2 regions of the Peribacillus sp. RS7 genome follow, and region 2 is predicted to be linked to the other one. Evidence: a T-box and tRNA genes for the amino acid it is inferred to sense, from the RefSeq annotation. Region 2 holds a T-box; the other holds one or more tRNA genes.
The links. A T-box is a leader RNA that pairs with one kind of tRNA and senses whether it is charged. The one in region 2 lies ahead of glyQ (glycine--tRNA ligase subunit alpha), so its partner is inferred to be a tRNA-Gly.
Positions count from the first base shown of each region.

Region 1: it has a tRNA-Gly gene. The T-box ahead of glyQ (glycine--tRNA ligase subunit alpha) is inferred to sense a tRNA for this amino acid. The anticodon was not compared.

Region 1 is NZ_CP168135.1:3,019,760-3,034,946, forward strand. Features, by position in the region: gene ACDZ29_RS15170 (NADP-dependent oxidoreductase) at 1-280, shown strand, start outside; gene ACDZ29_RS15175 (YbjN domain-containing protein) at 740-1,153, shown strand; tRNA gene ACDZ29_RS15180 (tRNA-Gly) at 1,338-1,411, shown strand; gene ACDZ29_RS15185 (hypothetical protein) at 2,038-2,133, opposite strand; gene ACDZ29_RS15190 (B3/4 domain-containing protein) at 2,581-3,249, opposite strand; gene queG (tRNA epoxyqueuosine(34) reductase QueG) at 3,356-4,495, shown strand; gene ACDZ29_RS15200 (amidase domain-containing protein) at 4,693-5,550, shown strand; gene trmL (tRNA (uridine(34)/cytosine(34)/5-carboxymethylaminomethyluridine(34)-2'-O)-methyltransferase TrmL) at 5,618-6,106, shown strand; gene nfsA (oxygen-insensitive NADPH nitroreductase) at 6,192-6,941, shown strand; gene ACDZ29_RS15215 (ABC transporter ATP-binding protein) at 7,240-8,088, shown strand; gene ACDZ29_RS15220 (iron-hydroxamate ABC transporter substrate-binding protein) at 8,039-8,959, shown strand; gene ACDZ29_RS15225 (iron ABC transporter permease) at 9,027-10,037, shown strand; gene ACDZ29_RS15230 (iron ABC transporter permease) at 10,094-11,041, shown strand; gene ACDZ29_RS15235 (response regulator) at 11,127-12,074, opposite strand; gene ACDZ29_RS15240 (sensor histidine kinase) at 12,079-13,341, opposite strand; gene ACDZ29_RS15245 (glutaminase) at 13,727-14,716, shown strand; gene ACDZ29_RS15250 (APC family permease) at 14,888-15,187, shown strand, end outside.
Region 2 is NZ_CP168135.1:202,871-218,057, forward strand. Features, by position in the region: gene cccA (cytochrome c550) at 1-301, opposite strand, end outside; gene ACDZ29_RS01140 (hypothetical protein) at 537-1,067, opposite strand; gene rpoD (RNA polymerase sigma factor RpoD) at 1,275-2,408, opposite strand; gene dnaG (DNA primase) at 2,444-4,249, opposite strand; gene ACDZ29_RS01155 (YaiI/YqxD family protein) at 4,301-4,756, opposite strand; gene ACDZ29_RS01160 (pyruvate, water dikinase regulatory protein) at 5,256-6,107, opposite strand; gene ACDZ29_RS01165 (helix-turn-helix transcriptional regulator) at 6,094-6,732, opposite strand; gene glyS (glycine--tRNA ligase subunit beta) at 6,895-8,964, opposite strand; gene glyQ (glycine--tRNA ligase subunit alpha) at 8,951-9,847, opposite strand; T-box leader at 9,948-10,124, opposite strand; gene recO (DNA repair protein RecO) at 10,183-10,935, opposite strand; gene ACDZ29_RS01185 (YqzL family protein) at 10,969-11,112, opposite strand; gene era (GTPase Era) at 11,212-12,141, opposite strand; gene cdd (cytidine deaminase) at 12,125-12,532, opposite strand; gene ACDZ29_RS01200 (diacylglycerol kinase family protein) at 12,571-12,948, opposite strand; gene ybeY (rRNA maturation RNase YbeY) at 12,926-13,402, opposite strand; gene ACDZ29_RS01210 (HD family phosphohydrolase) at 13,399-15,187, opposite strand, start outside.

The sequences.
Region 1 (15,187 bases), 2.8 Mb from region 2:
GTATAATGCAGAAGGGAAAGATCTAGGACCGCGTCTGCAATCGGCGATGATCAAAACGAGTGCACTTATGAAAGGTTTCACAGTTGGAAATTATGCCGATAGATTCCAAGAGGGTGCGACGGATTTAGGAAAATGGCTCCAAGAAGGAAAGCTGAAGTATGAGGAAACGATTATTGAAGGGTTTGAAAACGTACCAGATGCATTTTTAGGTTTGTTTAAAGGAACGAACCTCGGTAAACAGCTTGTAAAAGTAGCGGAACCTGAATTCGCTAAACTATAAGGTTTATGGAAATACGTCGGAGGCAGGCCTTTGTTGTGATTCCTAAGCAGCTTATAATAAAAGCGGCCTTTTTTCGATATTCAATCGGGGAAAGGCCGTTTTCCTTTTCAAGTTAAAGATATAATGCCGGGTTGAGTTTCTCTGATCGGCCAGTACCTTAAGAGGGGGAGCTCGCTCAATTGCAGTAAGTTTTTGAAACCATGGCGATAACGGCAGATATAGGTCGATCAAAGAATCTCTTGAAATATCCAGGGGATTTTGGATTTTCAGAAAGCATTTTTAGCGGAGAAGCATATGGCATCAATCTTATCTATTCGAGGAGCCCTTTTTTGAACCATTCGTTAAATGGAGTGGTTCACTCTTGTGTGAAAAGGATGAAATTGGAATGTTTGTAGAAAACTCTGTAAAAATGGCAATTTTCATTATAAAATGTAAATACATAGAGAAAGGTGATGAACCATGTCAAACGTTGCTAAATTTCGTGATTTTTTAACTAGTGAGAAAATCTATATGAATGAGTTGAATGAAGATGGCACCACCTTTTTTAGAGCTGAGCAAAAGTTAAAGGACGGGTGGAAGGTCCTTTTAGTATTTGCATTCAATGAAGATGAAAATGTGGCGGACTTATTTTGCTTTAATGTCGCCGAGTTGAAGAATCCTGATAAGAAGCAGGATGTACATACACTGTTGAATGAATATAATGCTAATTTTAGGTATTCAAAGCTTTATGAAGAAAATGGGACGATTTCCATTAGGTATTCATCCTCCATCGAGGGGGATATCGTACCGGATCTCGCGTTCAGGAAGTTAATCATGCTGCTTGAGACGGCACAGCAGGTTTATCCGCGGTTAATGGAAGTCATATGGTCATAACATAATATAGGATGAAAAAGTTCTCTGAATCAGGGGACTTTTTAACATCTTTACTAAAGTGAATGAATATATTATCGTTACAATCCATTAATTTAAATTTTTTTAAAAAGAACTATTGCATTTTTTTAGATTAAACTATATAATAAATTTTGTTGGTAATTCGACAAAGTTCTACAAGGATTATGCGGGTGTAGTTTAGTGGTAAAACCTCAGCCTTCCAAGCTGATGATGAGGGTTCGATTCCCTTCACCCGCTCCAATACATACTCATAACGTAGGGTTTCGTTACCTGGAGAACGAAGCTTTGCGTTTAAATATTATAACTAGGATTCTACTGTTTACAGTGGAATTTTTTTATTGTCCAAAATTACCTGTATCCAGAAGGGGGGGCTATTTTGATGCAGCACACTCTTGTTCAAAGTGATTAACTACGGTAGTAGAATCAGTTTGAACAAGAGTGTGCTTTTTTTGTCCAAATAAACGTTTATTGAGACGGTGCTTATTGAATAAAAGGTATTTAAGGGAATATTTGTAATGCGATTACCCAATCTTGTAGTATTGATAATGAGAGTAAATATATTTCATGTTTTCGCGTAAATCCTGATCCTTTAATGGTTAGAGGAGAATTTCGGGAAGTTTGTTCAATGGATCCATTTTGAATTGTGAATATGGAGGGGGAAGCGAAAATGTCACTACTTTTAGAACCAATAGGTTTAATCCAAAATAATAGAGTTAATTTGGAAGATGATTATTGGGGAGAAGTGATTTCCGAGATAATTATGGATGGATCCAAATTCAAAGAAGATTGCCTGTTTGGATTAGAACAATTTTCACATATTGAAGTCATATTTTATATGAATAAAGTGGAACCTGACAAAATTCAGTTCAATGCCAATGGCATCCAAAACCCTCTACTTTTAACAATTCACATCTTGATACACCAAGCTGATTTGGCCTTGCTTTGGCCCTTTGAGAAAAGATACCTACCTTTGGCCAATCAGTTCGATTTCTTGGATGCCTAGGCTAAAGATAACTGTGAGGGCTTTGGGGACACAGTTATCTTTAGCCCAATGGAACGCCAGTATTGGATATTAAACCTTATATGTCTGAATTTGGCCCGATTGGCCAAGTGAAACAACCCAATTGGTCAAAAGAGGTAATGAAAACTATTATAGTAATGGTTAACAAAATGAGCAGCAATAAAAAAAACGTGCATATTTTTTTATTGCTGCTCATTTTTTCTTATTTGGTAATGGTATGAAATTAATTTCAAGTAGCTATTTCAATCATTCTTATATGCTCTTCCATTCAGGAATCATAATACTCCTTTTTCGGGGACGAGAGGGTTAATAAAAGGATACTAGTTAGTTCCTTGGAAATTATGAAAAGACCCCTTCCGATTGTGGAAAGGGTTCCGTTCAATTTTGATTATCCTTCTACAATCGAGTAAGTCCCTTCACCACCGTGGATTTCAAGGAACATGTCCATCAAAGATTTCGTTAGCTGATGGGCTTCAGTGATTGGAGTCTTGGGTTGTAAATAAATGATTTGGATGGCCCTTTTCGTCTCTTCGGTGACTTTCGTTCGTTCTGAATCAACGTATGGACTTCCGAATGCTCCATCATGATCGGCTGATGTAATCATATTTTCCATGGAATTCAAGCGGCCGTTCAAACCGTCATAACCATCTGTTCCCTCGCCAATCTTAATCGAGATGTCACCCGCTAATTTATCCGCATCATAAATGCCGATAGGAACTTCATATAAAAGGGAGAAGAAGTTATTCAAATCGATGGCTGAATGGATGGGTGTCAAGTAATTCTGTTTTTTAACGCGGCGGTAAAGGGCTTCCACGGATGGGCGATACCGTGACGGGTTGGTTCCTGTGGTCTTGAAAATCTCTCGCCACTCTTTAATGCCGGAAAAGTCGGTCAACTCCTTTTCTTCAAGGTCGAAAAAAAGAGCCTCCTGAAATAATTGAAGTCTTCCTTTCACCATTTGCGGGGAGGGACCTACTTCGATGTTTTCATATGTAATGATCCCAACTTTGAATTCAGGGATTTTGCTGCTAAGATTAGCCGATATGGTAATTTCCAAGACGTTACACCTCCAAAAATGATTGGAATTAGTTTATCATAGATAGCAATGGTTTGAAATGAATACAAGCTTCGATGGGAATACTGAATGAACGTAGGTGATTAATATGGATATGAATACATTCAAGCAAGAAGTGATTTTATATAGTAAAGAGATCGGCATCGATAAAATCGGGTTTACATCGGCCACGGCGTTTACCGAATTGAAAGGTCGGCTGGTACGTCAACAGGAACTGGATTATCAGTCAGGGTTTGAAGAAGCAGATATAGAAAAAAGGGTCAGGCCTGAATTGATATTCGATAAACCGCAATCCATCATTTCGATTGCGCTTGCGTATCCTTCGAAATTGAAGGATGCTCCGCAAAGTACAAAAGGTGAGCGGCGCGGGATTTTTTGTCGGGCTTCGTGGGGAACGGATTACCATACCGTCCTTCGGAATAAATTGCAGTTACTTGAGGATTTCATTAAAGATAAAGTGCCGGGGGCAGTGGCGAAGTCAATGGTTGATACGGGAGAATTATCAGATCGGGCTGTTGCTGAGCGGGCAGGAATTGGCTGGAGTGCAAAAAACAGTATGATCATCACTCCGGAATACGGGTCTTATGTCTACTTGGGAGACATGATCACCAACCTGCCATTTGAACCGGATCAACCGATGGAAGATCAATGCGGGACATGCAATAAATGTGTCGATGTTTGCCCGACAGGTGCGCTCGTTCAGGGTGGTCAGCTGAATTCCAAGCGTTGCATTGCGTTCTTAACGCAGACAAAGGGTTTCCTACCGGATGAGTTCAGGACGAAAATAGGCAATCGTTTGTATGGATGTGATACATGTCAGACCGTATGCCCCAAAAACAAAGGAATGGATTTTCATCTTCATGAAGAGATGGAACCCGACCCCGAGTTAGCGAAACCGCTGTTGAAACCTCTGCTTACGATTTCAAATCGGGAATTCAAAGAGACATACGGCCATGTATCTGGCTCTTGGCGCGGTAAAAAACCAATCCAACGAAATGCCATTTTAGCATTGGCCCACTTCAAAGATGAAACGGCATTGCCTGAATTGATCCAGGTCATGAAGGATGATCCGCGGCCCGTCATACGGGGAACGGCAGCCTGGGCAGTTGGTAAAATTGGTCGGGAGCAGGCCGTTTCCATACTGGAAGAAGCACGAATGAAGGAAACGGATGAAGAGGTACTGGCGGAAATAGAAAAAGGACTTCGGTTTACCTTGGAAACAAAATGATATGTAAGACGTAGCAGCCCCGTTAATATTAACGGGGCTGCTTTTTTGCTTAAGATATTCCGAGTTCCTTCAAGGAAACCTTCTATAATATTTATAAGATTCGAAAGGGTTGAAACCCTACATTTTATGAAGTTGTGTTTTTGTCCATGCCCTTATACATACACATTAGCATAGATGGTAAGAAGGAGGGCATGAACTTGAGGAATCAATTGCAACGCCTTTTACAAGAAAGAGTGGAGTTTTATACTTCCGATAATCAGGAACGGAGTGAAAGGAAGTTACATCTGAAAAAGGATTTGATGAGGAACCGTGCTGCGGAAATTGTTCGGGTGAATGCTGCTGGCAAGGTTCATTCGAAGAGAAAGGAAGACATGGATACTGTCCTGACTTATCATGTGCACCTGCAATATTTATTGAAACAGGAGGATTCATTTTATATAGAAGAAGAAATGGAAGAACGGGAGGCTCGGTTTCGAAATGGGTATATAGTGGATGAACGTGAGCTGTTTCCCACCATTGAAACGGAAGAGGTACCGCCAGAATCTGAACCAAATGCAGATCGTCTCGCATATAAGTACGATCGGATGAAGGCCGTCCAATATGCCGAGCGTTGGTGGAACGAATTCAATCCTGCTTATAATAAATTCACTGATGATTGTACGAATTACATTTCACAATGTTTACATGCGGGAGGAATCCCGATGTGGGGGGCGCCGAACAAAAATAAGGGCTGGTGGATAAGAGGGAAAAGCTGGAGTTACACATGGACGACGGCCCATTCTTTATATCATCTGCTTAAAGCCGGGAATGCCATCAGGACAAAGCAGGTGAAGACGGCCAAGGAATTGAATTTGGGTGATATCCTCTGTATAGATTTCGAAGGGGATGGGCGGTTTGATCATAACTTGATCGTAACGGCGAAGGATCAGGATGGGATGCCGCTTGTGAATGCCCATACGATGAACAGCCGTCACCGGTATTGGACGTATGAGGATTCGACTAGGTATACACCGAATATCGTTTATAAATTCTTTGCGATGTTGGATGGAAGGTGATTGGTTTTTAGTCTTTTTTGTTTAATGCTATAATTAAGGTGAAGTTTAAACTAGAGGTGAAAATGAAGTGTCAATACATGTAGTTTTATATCAACCACAGATTCCAGCAAATACAGGCAATATCGCAAGAACATGTGCAGGGACGGATACGTCTTTACATCTCATTCGTCCGCTCGGTTTCTCAACGGATGACAAACAGCTCAAAAGGGCCGGGCTCGATTACTGGGAGAATGTAAAGATTCATTATTATGATTCGTTGGAAGAGTTCTATGAAAAGAATGCCGGCGGTGAATTTTATTACTTAACGAAATTCGGGGAGCAGCCGCATTCCAGCTTCGATTACAGTGATCAAGACAGTGAGATATACTTCATTTTTGGCCGTGAAACGACAGGTCTCCCGAAAGAGCTGATCCAGGAAAATATGGATAGGTGCCTAAGGATTCCAATGACGGATAAAGTACGTTCCCTTAATCTTTCGAACACGGCTGCCATCTTGGTTTATGAAGCATTGAGACAGCAAAATTACCGTGAATTGGATTTGAAAACAAAAGATTGAGTTTCATTACTGCATACTGTCATCGGGGTAGATTCAGCCCCGATGATGGTTGTTTCATTTTACATATTGAATAGGGGTGGGAGCTTTGAATCATATTATTGAGAAGATTTTAGATCACCGTTCCATTCGTTCTTTTGAGGACAAGCTATTGTCTGAGGAGCAAATCAATACGATTGTGGAATGTGCCCAGGCTGCATCGACTTCAAGTTACATTCAAGCGTATTCAATCATAGGGGTATCAGATCCGGAAAAGAAAGCCAAGCTTGCTGAACTTGCTGGACCACAATCTTATGTAGAGAAGAATGGGCATCTATTCGTCTTTTGTGCTGATTTATATCGTCAGGATATGGTTTCCGAAATGGAAAACACGGACCTGACTGAATCGATTGAAAGTACGGAGAAATTCATGGTTGCCTGTATTGATGCTGCTCTAGCGGCTCAAAATGCAGCGCTGGCCGCAGAATCGATGGATCTTGGCATTTGCTATATCGGCGGGATCCGCAATAATCTCCCGGAAGTGTCAGAGATTTTGAATATACCTCATCGGGTCATTCCGTTATTCGCCCTAGTGGTCGGATATCCGAAAAACCGTTCTGATAAAAAGCCGCGTTTGCCGCAGTCCAATATCTATCATGAAAATGGATATCAGGAGGATAAGCAGGAATACCTCGGACAGCTTGAAGAGTATAATGAAACGATCTCGAGTTATTACGAGCGTCGGACTAAAGGTAAACGAAAAGACACCTGGACCGAGCAAATGGCTGCCATGCTTGGAAAGAAAAGCAGGTTATACATGAAAGATTATGTGGAGAAGCAAGGGTTTAAGAAACATTGATCGATGAAATGACCTTTTAGGAGTATTCTTTCCGTTCCCATAAGGGACATTTACCAAAATCCTGAACATGAGCCAAACAATAAAGATCCCGGAAATATTTCCGGGATCTTTATTGTTTTCATTTGTCGCTAAAAACGGGTTCAGCTCAATAATCCTATCAGAATTGCTCCTTATATACCCATGAAATAACTATTGACAATATATTTAGATAGAATTATAGTAAATAAGTAATGGATAATGATAATCATTTTCATTTAAGTTTTTACTTACCTATTTTTCAATAAATGGAGGTTAAAAAATGGTTCGCCTATATACAGAGAATTTAAATATTGGTTATGGTGAACGTTTGATTGTAAAAGATCTCAGTGTGGAAATTCCAGATAAAAAAATCACAACGATCATCGGTTCAAATGGATGTGGGAAATCCACACTTTTGAAAGCGACCACCCGGATCATTCCAAATCAATCAGGTATGGTTGTTTTAGATGGGATGAATATCTCAAAAGAGAGCACTAAGATCCTTGCAAGAAAAATGGCCATACTTCCGCAGACACCCGAGAGTGCAAGCGGATTGACAGTTGGCGAGCTCGTATCATATGGGCGCTTTCCCTATCAAAAAGGTTTTGGGCGTCTAACCCAAAAAGACTATGATGTGATTGATTGGGCACTTGAAGTGACCGGCACGAAAGACTTTAAGTTCCGTCCGGTGGATGCTCTCTCAGGAGGTCAGCGCCAGCGTGTTTGGATTGCCATGGCCCTTGCCCAGGAAACGGAAATCATCTTCCTTGATGAGCCGACCACCTATTTGGATATGGCGCATCAGCTAGAGGTTTTAGAACTCTTACAGAGGCTGAATGTAGAACAGGAACGTACGATTGTCATGGTTCTTCATGATTTAAACCAAGCTGCTCGCTTTGCCGACTATATCATTGCCTTAAAAGACGGGGAAATAGTCAAAGCGGGAGATTGTGAAGAAGTCATCACTCATGAAGTGTTAAAGGAAGTCTTCCATATTGATGCGGTTATCGGACGAGATCAACGAACGAACAAACCAATGTGCAGTACATACAATTTACTAAAAGGAGATTTGACAACAAATGAAAAAGATAATGATCCCATTTATACTGCTGTTAGTGTTAATTATTAGTGCTTGTGGTAACGAGGCAACCGAAAAAGAAAAAAGCTCCACTTCCAAAAAGGAAAAATCAGGAACCATCACTTACCAATCTGAAAATGGCCCTGTTGAAGTTCCGGCAGATCCAAAGCGTGTTGTCGTTCTATCTACTTTCGCAGGTAACGTAATGGCTTTGGATGTTAACCTTGTAGGGGTTGATTCCTGGTCTAAAATGAACCCGAATTTTAAAGAATTAAAAGATGTCGAAGAAGTGACGGACGAAAACCTGGAAAAGATCATCGAGTTGGATCCGGATTTAATCATTGGTTTATCAACGATTAAAAATGTCGATAAGTTAAGTGAAATTGCCCCAACCGTAACGTATACATACGGAAAAGTGGACTATTTAACACAGCACATAGAAATTGGTAAGCTTTTGAATAAAGAAAAAGAAGCCCAAACTTGGGTGGATGATTTCAAAAAACGTGCAAAAGCGACCGGTGAAGACATTAAAGCTAAAATCGGTGAAGATACTACCGTTTCGGTATTCGAAAAGTTTGACAAACAGTTCTATGTATTTGGCGATAATTGGGGTCGTGGAACGGAAATCCTTTATCAGGAAATGAAATTGGCCATGCCTGAAAAAGTAAAAGAAGCGGCGTTGAAAGATGGTTACTTCGCTTTATCTTTAGAAGTTCTGGCAGACTATGCTGGTGATTATGTGATTTTGAGTAATAATAAAGATGAGGACAATTCATTCCAACAAACAGATACGTATAAAAACATTCCTGCTGTAAAAAACAATCAACTCTTTGAAGCTAATGCGAAAGAATTCTACTTCAATGATCCTATAACATTAGAATACCAATTAGACTTCTTTTCAAAAAGTTTTCTTGGAAAATAATACAGCGAGGGAGAGGGATTCCAATTCCTCTCCTTTTATTCTATAAAAAAAGAGATGAGAGAGACAGATGACTAATGAAAATCAACGTTTCATCCCATTTATATGTAAACTGATGATAGGGATTGCTGTATTCATAGGCATGTTCATTATTTCCATGGCATTTGGTGCGGCTGATGTTACCGTAAGAGATGTCTGGCAAGCACTGACATCAAATGCTACCGGTGAAAAGATTTCAATCATTCGGGAAATCCGGTTCCCTCGTGAAGTGGGGGCAATCTTTGTTGGTGCAGCACTTGCCGTTTCTGGTGCCATCATGCAGGGGATGACTAGGAATCCACTTGCCGATCCGGGGTTGCTTGGATTGACGGCAGGAGCCAATGCGGGTCTGGCCATTACTTTGGCATTTATTCCAACAGCTAATAACTTAGGGATCATGACTGCGTGTTTTATAGGTTCCGCTGTGGGGGCAACCATGGTTTTCGGGATAGGTGCGATGAAAAAGGGAGGATTTTCTCCTTTACGGATCGTATTGGCTGGTGCAGCAGTCTCTGCATTCCTATTTGCCGTTTCGGAAGGTGTCGGGATTTATTTCAAAGTATCAAAAGATGTTTCGATGTGGACTGCAGGCGGGAATATCGGAACATCATGGAATCAGCTTCGTGTAATCGTCCCGTTCATTTTAATAGGCATCCTGATCTCCTTTCTCTTTTCCAGACAGCTCACCATACTTAGCTTAAGTGAAGAGGTGGCGGTAGGATTAGGTCAAAAGACAACACAAATAAAGGCGGTACTCTTCGTAGTCATCATTCTCCTGGCTGGTGCTGCCGTTGCGCTTGTTGGGAATATGGTATTCATCGGGTTAATGGTTCCCCATATGGTTCGGGCTATCGTGGGTACGGATTATCGATTCATCCTGCCTATGTCCGCGATTTTAGGGGCCACTTTCATGTTGCTTGCCGATACGATCGGACGTACTATCAATTCTCCATATGAAACGCCTGTGGTAGCGGTTGTTGCGATGATAGGTTTACCTTTCTTCCTCCTAATCGTGCGTAAAGGAGGTAAAGCATTTTCATGATCCAGTCAGCATTAGTCAAAAAACAGCGATGGATATTAGGTGCATTATCCGCACTCATTATCATTACGATCATTATTGGGACGTGTTCGGGATATTCGAATCTTTCTTTTGGGCGACTGATTCCTACGCTTTTCGGGCAAGGGACGTTTAAAGAGGAATTCATATTATTTTCCGTCCGATTACCAAGAATCATCATTACCCTTTTAGCAGGTATGGCCCTTGCACTGTCGGGAGCCATTCTACAGGGAATCACACGCAATGATTTAGCCGATCCCGGAATCATCGGAATCAACTCAGGAGCTGGTGTAGCCATTGCCGCTTTCTTTCTGTTTTTCCCGATTGACGCAGGTTCATTTGTTTATATGATTCCACTTGTCGCTTTTATCGGCGCGTTACTGACGGCCTGTTTAATATATATACTCTCATTTAAAAGAAGGGTCGGTCTTGAACCAGTTCGGTTAGTACTGATCGGGGTTGGTTTTTCAATGGCGCTTTCAGGCCTGATGATTGTCCTCATTTCATCGGCAGAACGGGCAAAAGTCGATTTCATCGCAAAATGGTTGGCGGGGAATATTTGGGGCACGGATTGGCCCTTCATTTGGGCGGTTCTACCATGGTTAATCGTCCTTATCCCATTCACTTTATATAAAGCAAATCGGTTGAATCTGCTTGGTTTAAGTGAACCGGTCGCAATTGGAGTGGGTGTATCGATTGAAAAGGAACGGATCGTATTGCTAATAACTGCTGTCGCACTGGCCGCAGCTGCCGTTTCCGTTACAGGCGGAATTGCATTCATTGGACTCATGGCTCCGCATATAGCAAAATCATTGGTAGGACCTCGAAATCAATTATTCATTCCAGTTGCCATTTTAATCGGTGGATGGCTATTGTTGCTTGCCGATACGATAGGCCGTAATATTATTGAACCCGAAGGGATTCCTGCAGGTATCATGGTTGCATTGATCGGTGCTCCTTATTTCATGTATTTATTGCTGAAAAAATAAGAACGTAGCTAAAATCCCTTGAAATTTTTCAGGGGATTTTATCCTTTTTGAGTACTTCCGTGGTTTTTTTGTGATTATTCATGGATTATCTATATCTAATTATTTCATCTGGATTCAAGCGTTTCGCTTCGAAAAAGAATACTTGAATAAACTTTTTTGTATTTACTCGGGTAGGAGTAAGAACTATTGTAGAATCATTTTGCAGTTCTTTCATCTTTTGGCGAACGACTGTGAAATCAAAAAATTTAGAAGCGTAATTTTCAAACTTTGGATTTGAAAAATCCGTTAAACCGAGCGAAGCAAAATGATTCAGCGATTGGTTGATGGTTCTGCGTATTCGCTGTTCGGCAGCTTTTATTTCACGATTAATATCAGCCTGCACAGCTGATGTTCCGAGCTTTTTCTTTGTGATTTCCACAAAGATATCTTTAAGGGTCGGGAAATGCTGTTTAAAAGTAAAAGTCCGTTCATACATAAATAAATATTGAAGCATTTCCATTAAATCTTTTGCCCCATTTTCTCCAACGATTCCTAATTCCGATAAAAGAAATTCGCCCACTTCTTTTATACTGTTCTCATTGAAATTATTTGATTTAGCAACTTTTGGCTGTTCAAAACTCAATACACTATTTAAAGAGGCTTGGATATTAGTGATCGATCTTTCCAAATGGATACGTTCCATAACTTTTCGAATGACCGTTAATATTTCAATACGATTGATTGGTTTAGTAATATAATAATCAATTCCGAGCGAGTATGCTTCACCAATTAGCTCCTTGGATTCAACCTGTGAAATCATTATTATTTTTCCATTAAATGTATTTTTTATATGACGGAGAGTCTCAATGCCATCTCGAATGGGCATTAATAAATCAATGAATAATATATCAATTTGTTTTAAATTCAAAATATGTCCTTCTAATAAACTTCCATCTTCCGCTTCCTCCACCACTTCTCCTAAATCTTCGTTCTCAATGATTTGGCTTAAGTTTGAACGTATAGCACAATCGTCATCTGTTATAAAAAAACGCATGAAATCATCCTCTCTGAATCAACTTATGAATTGGTAACTTTATTGAAAAAAGGGCCCCGTTAAGCTTATTTTCAAATAGGATGTCCCCCCCCAGTTCTTTCACGACTTCATTAACATATGAGAGTCCAATCCCTGTTGAAGGTGTTCCGTATTGATCATATTTTGAAGTGAATCCAGGTTTAAATATAACGGTCTGATATTTTTGAGGGATACCAGGTCCATTATCAGCCACTTTAAATTCTACATTGTCGCAAATTTCACACAAACTTAAACGAATGATTCCCTTTTCTTTAATTGCTTCCACTGCATTAGCGACTAAATTATTGAAAAGAGATAATACGGTATATACATGATAATGTGAATGGTTATTTCCATCCAATGAGTATTCAAATTGAATATCCTTTCCAAGTGATAAGGCATATTTTTCATTAATTCGGATAATTAAATGAAAGAGTTCAGCAGCATTCATATAATCTTTAAAACTCTCATTGGAGATCAATTTAGATAGACCAGCAAAAATTCGTTGATTATCCTTCTTAACTTCATGCATTTCACCCGCGATACGCAAAGCCTTTTGACTATATTGCTGTGCAGGAACATCAGGTTGCTTTTCCCTTTTTTCCAGTTCTTTTAAATCACGATACAAATCATACGATTTCTTTGTAATATTCTCTGCATTTTTTAATGTTTTTTTTAAATGAATCGTTTCCTCATATAAATTTGAAATGAGCATCAGCATATGTTCATTTTGTTTTCTGATTTGCTTTTCTCGTGATTGTGCTTCATAAAGTTTCATCATATTAAAAAAGCTTAAAACGATAAAACTGTGGCCGAATGCGATCACGATCATCTCATTTAGTGAACCTAACGTAATCGTTGTTTCTAATACAATATATTGAAAGAATAATTCTACAGAGTCGGACAATATTTCGATAATGAGACCAATAAACCCAATAACTAAAGATCGGTTTTGAAAGCGGTGTATTTTCACTAAAGAAAAAAGAAAGGAATAGGTGAAATAAAAGAAAAAACTAGGATATTGGACTTGGAAAGAAGAAGTCCAGGAAAAATTATCATGCATGAAAAAGTCTATTAGGATTCGAAATACCACAACCATTGTTCCTGTCAAGATGCCTGAAAAAATGGCAGGTGTTTTCTGTAATAATAGTAAAAAGAAGAAAAGTGCAGGCGGACCAAAACTTATTCGAAACGTTTCATTTAAAGGATAAAAACTCAATTCGCCTGCTAATGGTACTGTTAACAACATCAGAACAAGGATATTGACCTCTTTTTTCATTAACGTACTGAGATTCAAGTCGTCACCTCCCAATTTGTTTAAAAAATCAGTATACAGTTTCATTGGCTTCAATACAACGCTTACTTTGTTCCTGATTAAACGGCTTAGTACCAATTATGGCAAAACCAATCTGTTTTTCTATCAACAAATAATGGTAACAGTTGATGTGAATTAATCACGTTTTTTTTTGTGGATTTTTATTTTTTAGAATTTGTAGGTTTTCGTATGTTTATGTAGTTCCCATTTTAAAATTAAAGGCAGATAGAAATATTTTGAAAGCGCTTAACGATTTTCATTGTGTTTTCAGCAAATCCAATAAAGTAAGCACAAACAACTAATGAGGTGGAAGAATGTGATTGAAGAATTGTCAAAAGAGTATGACATTCACGTTAATAGCCAAAAGCAAGCCTGCTTAGATGAATGGGTGGCACACTACAGATCCTATGCAACAGAAGGACAAACCGCCAATTATATACCGGCATTGAGCAATATACACTTATCGCAATTAGGTATCTGCATACTAGAGCCAGGTGGAACAATGATGAAGTCAGGGGATTGTGAAGTCCCTTTCACGTTGCAAAGTATTTCAAAAGTGCTCAGCTTTATAGCCGCATGCTTGGGTTGCGGCATTTCTTATGTTTTAGAGAGGGTCGATGTGGAACCAACTGGGGATGCTTTCAATTCAATTATTCGTTTAGAAATGCATAAGCCGGGAAAACCGTTTAATCCTATGATAAATGCTGGAGCGATTACTATAGCGTCGCTTCTTCCAGGGGATTCTTCACAAAAAAAATTGGAATTTCTCTATGCATTATTTGAAAATTTGTTAGGGAAGCGCCCGACCATCAATGAGGAAGTGTATCAATCTGAGTGGCAAACCTCTCATAGAAATAGAGCTTTAGCTCACTATTTAAAAGAGGCGAATTATTTAGAATCGGATGTTGAGGAAGCTTTGGAGGTTTACCTGAAGCAATGTTCCATAGAAGTGACCACGGAAGACATAGCCCTGTTTGGATTGATTCTTGCACAAGATGGATACCATCCTATTCGTAAAGAACAAGTTCTCCCTAAAAAAGTGGCAAAACTAGCCAAAGCATTAATGCTTACTTGTGGAATGTACAATGCCTCGGGGAAATTTGCGGCTTTTGTTGGGGTGCCAGCCAAAAGTGGAGTATCTGGTGGGATTATGGCGTTAGTTCCTCCAAATGCCAGAAGCGGACTGCCTTTTCAAGATGGATGTGGTATTGGTATTTATGGACCGGCCATAGATGAATATGGGAATAGCGTAACAGGTAGTTTGTTATTGAAGCAAATGGCACAAGAATGGGATCTAAGTATTTTCTGAAAGTAAAGAAAATTTTGTTCTTATAAAAAATCAATATAGGGTACCATCCTAAAGATTTCCCTATCAATTCACTAAACCATAACAAGAGGTGATGTAATGCAGTAAGAGAAATCATTAATCTTGTTACTTTTAAACGTAAGGAATAATTTTGGAAAGCATGGTGATAAACATATGAATAATTTGCAGCGAAAGATGGGAACGTTTTCGTTAACGATGGTGGGACTCGGCTCTATTATTGGCTCAGGTTGGTTATTCGGAGCTTGGAGAGCGGCACAAATTGCAGGACCAGCAGCCATTATCTCTTGGATTATCGGGATGGTCGTCATTTTATTTATCGCACTTTCTTACAGTGAATTAGGGGCAATGTTTCCTGAAGCTGGGGGAATGGTAAAGTATACGCAGTACTCTCATGGTTCGTTTTTAGGGTTTCTTGCAGGTTGGGCAAACTGGATTGCAATCGTTTCCGTAATT
Region 2 (15,187 bases):
TGGCACCCCGTCCATTAGTGATCACGTCTTTAACCTCATCGACCGACAGTCGATCGCTAACTCCTTTTAGAGCAGGTCCGACACCGCCTTGATAGGCGTTACCATGACAAGAGATACAGTTTTGCTTATAAATGTCCTCAGGTGATGCAGAGGCACTTTCTGTTTCTTCTGTCTTTTCGCCGCCCTCTTTTTCCTTAGCAAGATCTTTGGCATCACCCAAACCTTTAAACGAAAGTAAAAACATAAGTCCAATACCAAAAACCATGATAATAATAAAAGGCATTACTGCATTGCGATTCATAGTATTTCCTCCCCTATGTAGAACCTAAACTTACCATATTTAATATTATATACAAACAGCTATATATTATTTTACTTGAAAAGAGTTTCAAGTAAAAGCCCAAAAATAGAAGATATTATATAATTTCTTAAAATTGTCAAAAACTTATGTATATTTCCAAACAATTTTACTTTTTCTTACATATGTTTCATAATACCCTAAATTCATTATTTAAAACCGTTAGCTCGTCATTGAATTATATTAATAAAAAGTAAAAAGTGACCATTGCTCCCAAGCTTCCCGCCAGGGAGAAATGGAGCAGCTTCAGTTTTTTGCCCATTAAAATCCAGAGTCCGCAATTAATGAACAAGAAAACATAAAGGATGTCCACTTTGCCGGGTGCCATGAATTCCGCCAAACTGACTGTTAATAAAAGCAAGGATAGTGCCATTCCCATCGATGCCATTTGAAAAATGATTTTCCTGCCTATAAAGCGGCGGACCGCCAGTCCAAAGACAATGATTGAAATTGTTGTCATAAGCATTTGCATTCTTATGGGTATTTCAGTAAAATAATTCAAAAATACAATAAATGCAAAAAGAGCCCCAATCAACAGCCCGGAAAGAATGTCCTTTATATCGCTCCCGGTGTTATTAGAATTTGATGGCGGCAGTTCACCTTGACGGTATAATGCAAGCAGGTAATTACAATATTGCTCCGGAAGCATACGACTTTCCTTCCAGGAGTTTATTTCTTTAATGATGATTTTCTTTCTCATCTCATCCATGAATTTCACATCCTTGCGGGCATTTCTTTTTTAACGGATCTTGACCTAAGTTGTGGATACTCAGTTATCGTGTTAAACAGATCTCCATTATATAGATAACTGGATAAATTTTGTTTTTACATGGATAATTTTACATCGGATTGCAAAAAAAAAGCCACTCCCGAACGCTGGGCATTCAAAGAGGGCTCTGTTAAGGGCTTATATATTTTATTCCAAGAAATCTTTCAAGCGTTTGCTGCGGCTTGGATGCCTCAGTTTACGTAACGCCTTCGCTTCGATTTGACGGATACGCTCGCGGGTGACTCCAAACACTTTACCTACCTCTTCAAGTGTCCGAGTGCGGCCATCATCAAGTCCAAAGCGGAGTCTCAAGACGTTCTCTTCACGATCAGTAAGAGTATCCAATACGTCTTCAAGCTGTTCTTTCAATAGTTCATATGCTGCATGTTCCGATGGCGAAGTCGCATCCTGATCTTCAATGAAATCACCTAAATGGGAATCGTCTTCTTCACCTATTGGCGTTTCCAGGGAAACAGGCTCCTGAGCTATTTTCAAGATTTCACGAACTTTTTCAGGAGTTAAGTCCATATCCTCCGCAATTTCTTCCGGAGAAGGTTCACGTCCTAAATCCTGAAGTAGCTGTCTTTGGACACGGATCAATTTATTGATGGTTTCCACCATATGCACCGGTATCCGGATCGTTCTTGCTTGGTCGGCAATGGCACGGGTTATGGCTTGGCGAATCCACCATGTTGCATAGGTACTGAATTTGAATCCCTTGCGGTAATCGAATTTTTCCACCGCTTTGATAAGTCCCATATTACCTTCCTGAATCAAATCAAGGAAAAGCATTCCTCGTCCGACATAGCGCTTGGCAATACTGACAACAAGACGAAGGTTAGCTTCAGCCAAACGGCGTTTCGCTTCTTCATCCCCATCTTCAATTCGAGTAGCCAGAGAAATTTCCTCTTCTGCCGATAAAAGGTCTACCCGTCCAATTTCCTTTAAATACATACGGACCGGGTCATTAATTTTAACGCCGGGAGGAACACTTAAATCATTTAAGTCAAACTCTTCTTCTTTTGCAAGTTTCTTCTCATCAGGATCATCTTCATCATCGTCTTCCTCACCATCCGTGAGTATTTCGACACTGTTTTCTGTTAACACCTCATAGAACTCATCCATTTGATCGGAATCTAACTCAAAACCGCCAATCATTTCTGCGATTTTTTCTAAAGTCAAAGAGCCTCGTTTTTTACCTAGCTCTATTAATTTTTCTTTCACCTGTTCAAGGCTAAATTCATTATCAACTTGTTTGGAACGTGCTGGTTTTTCAGCCATTAGTTCCCCTCCTTCCAGGACTTACACCTAAACGACTACAACATTTTACGCAATTTAATTATTTCCATGGCTATTTGTGCAGCAGTGACATAATCACTTCGTCTCACTGCATCTTTTTCTTCAACTTGTTTTTCTTTTATCTTTAACAACTTTTCATATTTCAACACTTGATTTATACAATCGGTCAGTTCTTTATCGGTAACTTCCTCATTCACTGACATCATTTCTATTTCCGAAACGATCCTTCTCAAGTTTGGATCCGGTAAATAAGTAAGGAAAAAGCTTGTATCCGGTTCGTGTCCATCTTCATAGAACGCATATAAATAGGTGATGATTGCCTGATGTTCGTCTACATGAAAGGCCGTTTGCCCAAGCAGCTGCTGAATTTTAAAAGTCATATCCCTGCTTTTTAGCATATGGGCAATCAACTTCGTTTCAGCATTATGATGAGCAGGCTTTAACTTATGCTCATATTGCAGGGCCATTTTCTTTTGGGCAGCGGGCTGCGGCAGTGTCCCCTTCTTGCGTTCCGTAAAGAACACCTGTCGCTGCTGCTGTTCCAGCGCATCCAATGATAGGGAAAATTCAGAGGATAACTGCCGGAGATAATGATCCCTCTCCACTGCATTGGGCAATCGCGAAATTTCTTTAAGGACTTCTTCGATATATTGAATTCGATCTCCTTCATTATTTACATTTTTCCCTCGACGCAAATAATGCATTTTGAATGCCATGTAGGTTAAACTGGCCCCTATTACTTCAGAAACAAAGCTTTTTTCACCGAATTCCTTTATGTAGTCATCGGGGTCCATCTTATCAGGCATGAGAGCGACTTTCACGGAAAACTCATGGTCCTGAAGCATATTAACTGCACGATTGGCTGCATTCAATCCCGCAGAGTCCGAATCGTAGCAAATAAGTATCTGATCAGTATTTCTTTTTAAAAGCTGGATATGCTGGTCCGTCAGGGCAGTCCCCATTGTAGCGACCGAATTCTCCACACCTGCTCGAACAGCTGAAATGCAATCGGCAAAGCCTTCAAAAATGACTACTTGTTCTTTCTTTCGTATGTGAGGTCTTGCATGATGGAAATTATATAAAGTTTTACTTTTATTAAAGATTGGCGTTTCAGGACTATTCAAATATTTGGGCTCATCGTCCCCCATCGCTCTCCCTGAAAACGCAATCGTATTTCCTTGATGATCCATAATTGGAAACATGACTCTATTTCTGAAACGGTCAAAATATGACTCGTCTTTTTCCCTGTAGATAATAAGCCCTGCCTGCTCCATGTATTCCGCTGGAAAACCACGTTTTAAAAGAAACTTGGACACGAAGTCCCATGAATCCAAAGAGTAGCCAATTTGGAACTTCTCTATCGTCTCTTCAGTAAACCCGCGTTTAAGTAAATATTCGAGGGCATCCTGCCCCTCCTTCGTATTAACGAGGAGATGATGATAAAACTTCCGCAGCAGATCATGGGCTTCAACCATTTGCTGCGATCCTGCGGGCATGTTAGAACGCTTGGAATCCTTATTCAATTCAACATCCAAAGGAACATTTCCTTTTTCAGCTAAAACTTTTGCAGATTCCACAAAGTTGTAGCCTTCTATATCCATCAAGAAGGTAAAAATATTCCCGCCTGCCCCACAACCAAAACAGTGGAAGATTTGTTTTTCCGTTGAAACGGAAAACGAGGGAGAGTTCTCACCATGAAAAGGGCAAAGGCCAAAATAATTGCGTCCTTGCTTCTTCAGCTGGACATACTCCCCAATTAAATCAACAATGTCAACAGCTTCGCGAATTTGGTTAATTTTCTCATCTTCTATACGGCCATTTATCATTTTTCCACCTTGCAATATTGGTGATAGTTTCTAATTCGATACTGTTTCCTAATCCCCTGCAAAGTTCGACAAAGTTTTCAAAAGTTTATTTGTAAAACATGTACGATCTTCCTTTGTGAATGCTTTCGGCCCTTTGGTATGTTTACCCTGCCTGCGGAGTTTCGCCGACTGATAACGCATATCCAAGAGCATGAAAATATTCTCGTCTGTGTATTCTTTTCCCCTTGGGGAAAGAACATAAACGCTTTTAGGAAGCAGGGTCCCAGCCAAACCAATGTCCGCAGTAACGACAATATCACCCTTTTTTACTGAGTTTACTATATAAAGATCTGCCGCTTCTTTGTCTGCATCGACATAAACCCATTTACCTTCAGGGTTATTCATCATATTTTTATATGATGCAACAAAACAGACTTCGACATCGTGCAAACCTGCACAATGAAGGATCTCGTCTTTCACCGGGCATGCATCGGCATCGACGTGTATGGTAGGTTTATTATTCATACCTTCTAATTCTACATCTTTCTGCATAATCCTTTTTCTCCCCTAAACTTTATGAAGATATAGTGATTTTTCAGCATTGGCTCACAAGTGTTCCCTTTAATAGTGCCAACATTATACCTGCTTATTTAAGTGAAAGCGCCTCTTTTGCCTTGAATAGGGCAAGCCCAATTTGAATTATACGGAAGATGTCGAATTATTTTTATGATAAAAACCTTGACATCTCATTAACCTTTAGTTTATTCCTTATTAATTAAGTCTAAACCTTAAGATTACTTTTTTCTCACAATTTTTTATTATAGTCTATTTGTTTAGAAGATGCCAACATTTAAATTCCGATTATGTTTTCATGCAAATCAACGGTTAGCATTTGGAAACCAAGAGGAATTATATGTAATTATTTTCAACTTATTCTTTATATTCCCTTTTTTGACCTTTGCATTAAAATGTGAGCCGACACTTAAAGTGTCTAGCTCACATTTTGTTTGCCTTAATATAAGGGTCAACGATCTTTGTTTTGAAGTATATTGATAATCAAATTGGCTGTTTCTTCAACAGCTTTATTGGTCACATCAATAATTGGACAGTTCAATCTTGATATGATTTTATCAAAGTATGTCAATTCTTCTTTTATACGCTCAACATTTGCGTAAATCGCATGATCATTGAGCCCGAGTGACTTTAATCGTTCTTTGCGAATATGATTCAGCTTTTCCGGACTGATCTTTAGACCAATGCATTTTTCAGGAGGTACCAGGAACAGCTCTTCTGGAGGTTCCACCTCAGGCACTAGAGGTACATTCGCCACCTTATAGCGTTTATGGGCTAAATACTGTGATAATGGTGTTTTTGAAGTGCGTGAGACACCCACAAGGACGATATCAGCACGTAAAATGCCTCGAGGGTCACGTCCATCATCATATTTTACCGCAAATTCAATGGCTTCGACACGCTTGAAATAATCATCATCCAGTTTTCTTACCAGACCAGGCTCATTAAGCGGGCCTTTTGGTGCCCTTTCCTGAAGTATGTCCATGAGCGGCCCTAAAATGTCATAAGCAGACAGGTTTTCTTTTTCGACCTGTGCTTTCATATACGCTCTAATAGCTGGCTTCACAAGGGTGTAAGCAATGATCGCCCCATCCAATTTAGCCAGTGAAATCACTTCATCCACGTTTTGTTCATCTTCAATATACGGGATTCGCTTAATGGAAAAAGCTGATCCCGAGAACTGGCTTGCAGCTGCTTTTGTAACCAATTCCGCTGTTTCCCCTACTGAATCCGATACAACATATATAATAGAACCGTTCATTTTCTCCGTCATTCCTTTTGCAAGCCCCCTAATAGCCTTCATCAGCCAAAGCTACGAATGCTTTCGTTATATTGGTTTTTGTAATTCTTCCAATTACTTCATAGCCTTTTTCTGTGTCTTTGACGACCGGTAATGAGTCGATTTGTTTATCTATCAATTTTTTGGCAACATCAATCAAAAGGTCTTCTTTTGAACACATTGTAATATTGGGCATCCTGGTCATGATGATATTGACTGGAATGGAGTTAAGCTCTTGTTTCCCAATACTTGCACGCAACAAGTCTTTCCTTGATAAGACACCGACAAGCAATGCATGCTTATCGACGACGAACATGGTCCCGACATCTTCTAAAAACATCATGACGATTGCATCATATACGGAAATGCCCTCGTCAACAACGACAGGGATCGATTGGTAGTCTCGTACATAAAGATGGTTAAGGCTGTCGGTCAAAAGCTGTGTTCCTGACCTACCTGTATAGAAATACCCCACCCGCGGCCTGGCATCCAGAAAACCTGCCATCGTTAATATGGCTAGATCTGGACGAAGGGTCGCCCTGGTAAGGTTCAATCTATCGGCAATATGTTCTCCAGTAATCGGTCCGTTCTCTTTTACAATTTGTAAAATATGTTCCTGACGCTTATTCAGTTGGATTATAATCACCACCCCACTGCTTTCGCAGAGTAAAGTAACAAAAGTTATTCATTTAATAATTATATACTAAATTATTTAATAAGGGCATGTTTGTCCTATTTATTGACCATTTATCTTTTTAAGAAATCGGAAACCCTTATTTAAAGTGTTTCCGATTTCCATACACCCTTTCAATTATGAAAGGATAATTTTATTCATGGCAGCAAAGCCTGCAACCAAATCACTGATTTCCTTCATAAGGGATAAACGGTTATTACGGATTGCTTCATCATCTGCCATGACCATTGTATTCTCGAAATATGACTCTATTTCCGTTTGGAGCGAAACAAGCAGTTCAAAGCGCTCATTCTCGTCTTTAGATTCAGTATAACGCATGGCAACTTTTTGGAATTTTTCGTATAGCGTTGTTTCTTGATCATTTTCAAAGGCACTAGGGTCGACCGTCACTTTATTGTCACATTTTACTGCAATGTTCATGACGCGACTCAAAGCTTCCAGGCTTTCTTTAAAGCCTTCTTCGTCTTTTTTAGCATCCAAGACATGTGCCCGTTCCACGATGGAATGGATATAACCGATCTCATTGAACAGAACTGCGTCAATCAAATCGTAACGGATTTGCTGTTCTTGCAACAGGTGTTTGACACGGGCTTTAAAGAATGTGAACATATCCGCTTTAACTTCCTCAAGTTCACGTTTTAAGATGCCTTTTGATTCAAGTCCTTTAAGGCCCAAAACAATAAGCTCCTCTAAAGAGATATTCCATTTCTTCTCAGCTAGAATTTGAACGACACCGCTCGCCTGCCTTCTTAAAGCGTATGGATCCTGGGAACCTGTCGGAATAACGCCAATAGCGAAGAATGAAGCAAGAGTATCAATTTTTTCAGCTAAACTCACAACCGCTCCAATGACTGAAGGCGGCACATTGTCATCTGCATGCCTTGGCATATAGTGTTCATTGATAGCCGCGGCCACTTCCTTGGCTTCTCCTTTTAGGAGCGCATATTTTTCACCCATATACCCTTGCAATTCAGGGAATTCATAAACCATATGACTCACCAAATCGAACTTGGCAATTTCTGCTGTACGAAGCGCCATTTCTTTTTCTGCCTTTAAATTCAAAGCATCAGCAAGGGCACCGGTCACTGCAGTTACCCGGGCAGCTTTCTCGGCCAATGTACCAATTTCTTCATGATAAACGATGCTGTCCAACTTTTTCAAAGCTTCCGAAATCCCTTTTTTCTGATCTTCCTTATAGAAGAATGCTGCATCCGATAGGCGGGCTCGCAAGACTTTTTCATTTCCTTTAGAAACCTTATCCAAATGGCGATCGTCCCCGTTACGTACGGTTACAAAGAAAGCAAGCAGCTTCCCGTCCTGATCTTTAACAGGGAAATAACGTTGGTGTTCCTTCATTGATGTGATTAATACCTCTGCTGGAAGCTCAAGGAATTCTTCCTCAAATTGTCCAAATAACACCGTTGGATACTCTACCAAATTATTCACTTCTTCAAGCAGTTCTTCATCGACTGGGATGATCCAGCCCTTTTCTTGCTCAAGCCCTTTAATCTGATCTAAAATAACTTGTCGGCGTTTATCTGGATCAGCCATTACAAATTGTTCTTTTAACGTTTCTTCGTACTGATCCGGCTGCTCGATGATTGAGCTATCGCCCAAGAAACGGTGTCCCTTTGTTTCACGGCCCGTTTCCACATCAGCGATGCTAAATGGCACTACGTCATTCCCGAATAAGGCAATCAGCCATTTAATCGGACGGACGAAGCGGAGCTCTTGATTGGCCCAGCGCATATTTTTCGGGAACGTCATACCACTGATGATTTCCTGCAGCTCGGATAAAAGCTGAACAGTCTGCTGTCCTTTTATGAATTTATTCACATGGGCATATTCCACACCCTTGAGTTCTTTAAAATAAATATCCTCTGAAGTCATGCCTTGGCCCCTGACGAATCCCAATGCGGCTTTAGACCAGTTACCTTCGCTGTCCACAGCGATTTTCTTAGCCGGTCCTTTTGCTTCTTCTTCGATATCCTTTTGTGATTCTTCCACGTCTTTCACCAATATAGCCAAACGTCTTGGTGTGGAAAAGGCTTCAACCGTTCCGAAATCAATCGCTTTTTCCGTTAGCCATTGCTGCACTTTATCAGACAACTGTTTCATGGATGCTGTCACAAAACGGGCTGGCAGCTCTTCCAATCCAATTTCCAATAACAAATCACGCTTGCTCATTTGTATTCTCCCCTTTCACTTTAAGAATCGGGAAGCCTAATTTTTCCCGCTCTTCATAGAAGGTTTTGGCAACCTTACGCGCTAGGTTACGGCACCGGGCAATATATCCAGTTCTTTCCGTCACCGAGATGGCACCTTTCGCATCCAAAAGGTTGAATGTATGTGAACATTTCAAAACATAATCATATGCAGGATGTACAAGCCCTTCTTCCATTTGGCGATGCGCTTCCTTTTCATACATTGTGAAAAGTTGAAACAGCATATCAAGGTCGGAGGTTTCAAATGTATATTTTGAATGTTCGTATTCCGGCTGTCCAAATATATCCCGAACTGTGAATCCTTCTGTCCATTCTAGGTCAAATACGTTTTCCTTATCTTGAATGTAAGAGGCGAGACGTTCGATCCCGTATGTAATTTCCACGGAAACCGGTTTACATTCAAGGCCACCCACTTGTTGGAAATATGTAAATTGCGTAATTTCCATTCCATCTAGCCAAACTTCCCAACCAAGACCAGCACACCCTAGTGATGGGTTTTCCCAATTGTCCTCCACAAAGCGAATATCATGCTCAAGCGGATTAATCCCCAATGCACGCAGGGAATCCAAATATAACTCTTGGATATTGTCAGGCGAGGGTTTCATGATCACTTGGAACTGATGATGCTGATACAGTCGATTAGGATTCTCACCATAACGACCGTCAGCCGGACGGCGGGATGGCTCCACGTAAGCAACGCTCCATGGCTCAGGTCCAATGGCTCTCAGGAACGTGTATGGGCTCATCGTTCCTGCCCCTTTCTCGACATCATAAGCATTCATTAATATACAGCCTTGTTCAGACCAATGCTTTTGTAACGTTAAAATCATATTTTGAATATTCATCGTACACCTCCAGGTTATTTAAAACGGCTCTTTGAAAATTAAAGGTTCGGAACCCATTCACATTTCGGCAAACAAAAAACTCCCGTCCCTATGCGAAATGCATAGGGACGAGAGTATACCCGCGGTTCCACCCTAATTGCCGTTTATAAAACGGCCTCTTTTCAAAGCAACATGCTCCGGAAACGCCCTTCCCTGTAAATCCATATCCCGGCTTCCACCGTCCCGGGTTCGCTTTTTATGGAGAATGACAGATACTCTTTTCCATCAACGCAATCTTCTTAATTTGATGATTAGAATTTTATACAAACTAGCATGGAATGTCAATAGGTCAGATCCTAAAACATATCTTTCATCGTATCAATCTGTTTCAGGAACTTTTTTGATTTCAAATGCAGACCAGAATATTCCTCATAATAAGCATCGATGATTTTCTGTAGTTCTTTTTTCGTTTCAGGCTTGACGGAAATGTTTCCGAGCCTTGATAAATCGAAATAATAAAAGATCCGCAGCAATTTGACGGCTGCAGGTGAAATTTTATAATGATAAGGGTCTTTCCCTAGACAGCGGTGACAGATAAAGCCCGCTTCCCGAAGCGAAAAGGAGAATTCCCCTTCCGTTTCACCACATACGGCACACTGATTCAGCACTGGGTTAATCCCATTGACGGGCAGCATCTTCATTTCAAAAATGAATTTCAAAACCTCTGCGTCATATTCCTCGTTTATGTAATGCAAGGTTTGCGAAAGCAATTCATACAAATATGGATTCGGTTTCTTATCCTCGACGCTTTTATCAAGCAATTCAACAATATACGAGGCATAAGCAGTGGCAAAAAGATCCTCCCTAATGAAACGGAGTGAATCGACCATTTCGCCTTGCTGAAGACTTCCGAGTCCGGTTGATGTGGTTATAAGAAAATACCCGGAGCAAAAAAGCTGTGTGACGGCAGAAAGCCTGCTGTTAGGTTTACTGGCTCCCCTCGCCATAACGCCAATTTTTCCTAGCTCACGGGTATATATAGTAATGATTTTGTTATTTTCTCCATATGCAGTTCGCCTTATGACAATGCCCTCACATTTTTGGAGCATACCAAGACACCACCCATGCTCGCCAAGACTAACCTATGAAACAGGAAAATCAATTTCTGCTAGCTCATCATTCAATACCAAGTGTCTTTCCTGTCTCTCGACTTCTATCTCCTTAAACAGCAAATAGGTGTCCACATTACCTGTTTCACTAAATAATTCCCAGGTAAAATCCAACATATAAAGCCCACCTTTCATTTTTAACTAGCAATATGAATATCCGACCATATGATTAGCTTGACCGTTTTCCAAACTTTCATGACGCGTAAATTTTGTTAATTAATACTCGCTCTCATTGAAACCATAATCACGAAGCTGGCTGGCTTTGTTACGCCAATCCTTCTGTACCTTTACCCACAGTTCCAAGAAAACTTTCGAGCCCAATAAGTTTTCGATGTCCACTCTGGCACGGCTGCCGACTTCTTTAAGCATTTTCCCTTGCTTTCCGATGACGATGCCTTTTTGTGAATCACGTTCGACAACGATCGTCGCCATGACATTAATTGTATCGCTGTTATCCATTTTTTTAATTGAATCGATGACAACAGCCACTGAATGCGGAATTTCTTCACGTGTCAGGTGCAGCACCTTCTCGCGGACCAATTCGGAAATGATAAAACGTTCCGGGTGATCGGTCACTTGATCGGCTGGATAAAACTGGGGACCTTCAGGCAAGTGTTCCTTGATTTGTGCAAGCAATGTCTCGACGTTATTTCCTTCAAGCGCAGAAATCGGAACGACTGCCGCAAAAGGGTAAAGCTGTTGGTATTTCTCAATGATCGGAAGTAAATCATCTGGATGCATCGCATCGATTTTGTTTACAACCAGGAAAACAGGCGTTTTTACGGATTGAAGTTTTTCGATGATAAACTCATCACCGCGTCCGTACCCTTCAGTCGCATTGATCATGAAGAGAATCAAATCGACTTCTTTCAATGTATTCGTTGCCACTTTCATCATGAAGTCACCAAGCTTATGCTTTGGTTTATGAATGCCGGGTGTATCAATGAAAATCATTTGTGAATCGTTTTGTGTTAGTACACCCTGAACCTTATTTCTTGTAGTTTGCGGTTTATCACTCATAATGGCGATCTTTTGACCGATGACACGATTAAGAAACGTACTTTTTCCAACATTAGGTCGTCCAATAATCGAAATGAAACCAGATTTGTAACCTTTTACTTGTGTATCATCAAATAATTTTTCCATTTAAATCCTCCGGTGAAAAAGCTCCTGGAAGCAATTCCTTTACTGTTAGTTCTTTTATATCCCCATTTAAGTTGGTCAAAACAACCGGCATATCCTGTTCGCACAGTTCTGAAATAACCTGCCTGCACGCCCCGCATGGAGAAACGGGACCATCGGTATCTGCCACGACTGCAAGTTTAGTGAATTTTTTATCGTCATGGGCATAAGCGCTGAATAAAGCGGTCCTTTCGGCGCAATTACACATGCTGTATGCAGCATTTTCTATATTACAACCATGATAGACCTTCCCATCAGCGGTTAAAAGGGCTGCCCCCACTTTAAATTTGGAATAAGGCACATATGCTTTTTCCCTTGCTTTTTTAGCTTCCACAATCAATTCATTCGTATTCAATTCACATCTTCCTTTCAAATTGAGTACCATTCGGCAACCTACAGGCCAAACTTAGGCAAAAAGATAATCAATCCAACTATTATAGAAAATATAGCATATATGAATACAGCTCCGGCTGCAATATCTTTTGCCTGCTTGGCAAGGGGATGGATTTGATCCGTCACCAAGTCAACTACCCTTTCAATCGCTGAATTAACGAGCTCTAACGTAATCGTACCGGCAATGGCTGCCAAAATGAAAAGCCATTCCATCCCATTCAACGAGAAGTACCAGCCAAAGAATACGACGATTGCCGTTAACGCGAAATGAATCTTAATATTGCGTTCCGTTCGAACAGCCTCCAAAATTCCCTGACAGGCAAAAGAGAAACTTTTTAATAGAGGATACCTTTTTTTACCCTTCTCTTGAAAGTCCATATTCTTCCAAGATCTCCTTTTGTTTAGTGAACATCACTTTTTCATCATCTTCATTCATGTGGTCGAATCCCAATAAATGAAGAAAACCATGCAGCGCTAAAAATCCAAGTTCACGGTCAAAAGAATGACCATATTCTTCAGCCTGCTCTTTCGTGCGTTCAATTGAAATGATGATATCGCCTAACATGCGTGGCATTTCCGCCCCGACAATTTCCACTTCATCTTCTCCCATTTCTTCAAGTGCAAAAGAAATGACATCGGTAGCTGAATCTTTGTGACGATATTCTTTATTGATTTCCCGAATTCTCTCATTGTCTACAAATGTAACAGACAGCTCGGTATCTTTTTCAATGTTTTCATTTTTTGCAGCAAATTGCAAAATGCTTTCAACAAGTCGCTGGGCTTCTTCAGTTACTTCGTTCGTTTCATCCATTAAATCGATAGCTAAAATCATTCTTTCACCTTCTGTCCTAATTTATCCGTCTCCGGATATTCAATCCTGGAGTGGAAGATACCATTCAGCGATTCACATAAGGAATGCTTAACGATACTCAATTCTCTCATAGTAATGTCACATTCATCAAATTGACCATCTTGAATCCTATCCTGAATGATGAAACTTACCAGTTCTTCAATTTTCTCTGGCGTTGGGTGCTGCATCGATCTCACTGCAGCTTCCACACTATCGGCAATGCCTATGACAGCTACTTCCTTCATTATCGCCCTTGGCCCGGGGTATCGGTAAGCTGCTTCCAGTGTGGCTTCATCCTGTTTTTTTGCCTTATGGTAGAAAAATTTCAATAAAGTGGTCCCGTGATGCTGCTCTGCAATATCCACAATCTCTTTCGGGAATTTTTGACTGCGCAGCATCTCCCCGCCATCTACAGCATGGGCAATGATGATATCCCTGCTCGTTTCCGGCTGGAGCCGATCATGCGGATTCTCCTCATTCATCTGGTTTTCGATGAAGAAATGCGGCCGCTTCGTTTTACCGATATCATGATAATAACTGCCGACCCTTGCCAGCAATCCATTCGACCCGATGGCTTCACATGCAGATTCCGCCAAATTGGCGACCATTACACTGTGATGATAAGTCCCAGGAGCCTCAATCAAGATCTTCCGCAGTAACGGATGATTGGGATTCGCAAGCTCGATAAGCTTAATAGATGATAAAATCCCGAAACCAGCCTCGAAAAACGGCAACAGCCCCATTGTCAAAACGGCTGAACCCACTCCGGAACCTATGGCAGCAGCAGCATAATATAAATACTCCATTCTAGTATAATGGCCGTCCATAATAAAAATGAGAGAAAAAACAAATGCGATATTGATTAAGGACAATAGCAGCCCTGCTACCAACACCTTTGATTTGAAATTGGGTCTTGATAAGATGATGATTGCCGTCAATCCCCCGAAAATGATATAAAGCCCCATCGAGAAATCCAGATTTCCAGGTGTATCACCATTAAATATAATCGTACCATACGAACCTAACAATATGATCATGGCTACCGCTAACTTATCATTCAATAATATCTTGATGAGCATCGCCGCCATGGCACCCGGGAAAATGTATTCCAAATTCGAATTTTTAAGGTCTGCCAGAATGCTGACCGTTTTCATGGTAGCCATTGAAAGGATAAAGACAAGACTGAAGATCAATAACTGATTGTACTTGTTGTCCTTTTTTGAAATGGAAAAGTGGAAAAAGTAATAAAAAGCGGCAATGGTCAGAAATATGAATAGCAGCAGGCCGATATACGGGTAGATGGTAGACTCGGTATTTAAAAAGCCTGCCAATTCCAGCTGCCTATATACATCCCTGTCCACTAACTGATTTTCTTCAACGATGATCTGTCCTTGGAGGATCCTGATCGGCTCCACGCTCTCGACCGCTTTCCTTCGCTGTTCCTCGGTTTTGTCCTTATCGAAAAACACATTCTGAATGATTGCCGTACGGGCAAGGGAATTGGAGGCTTTTTTCATATCGCTATTGATGCTCATATAGCCCAATTCCTCTACAACCTTTTTCTTGGCATTTTCAACGTCACTGGCAGCGATCCGGGAGCTCATCACATTATTCACGGCAGTAATGGTTGAATCCTTCGCAATTTTCAACTCATCTTCATCCGCCTGCACTAAAGCAAGAAAAACGGATTCCTCAATATCTTTATTGACTTCATCGGTCAATTTTTCTTTTAATATGGAAACTTTTTGAGCATCCGTCTTTACGGTC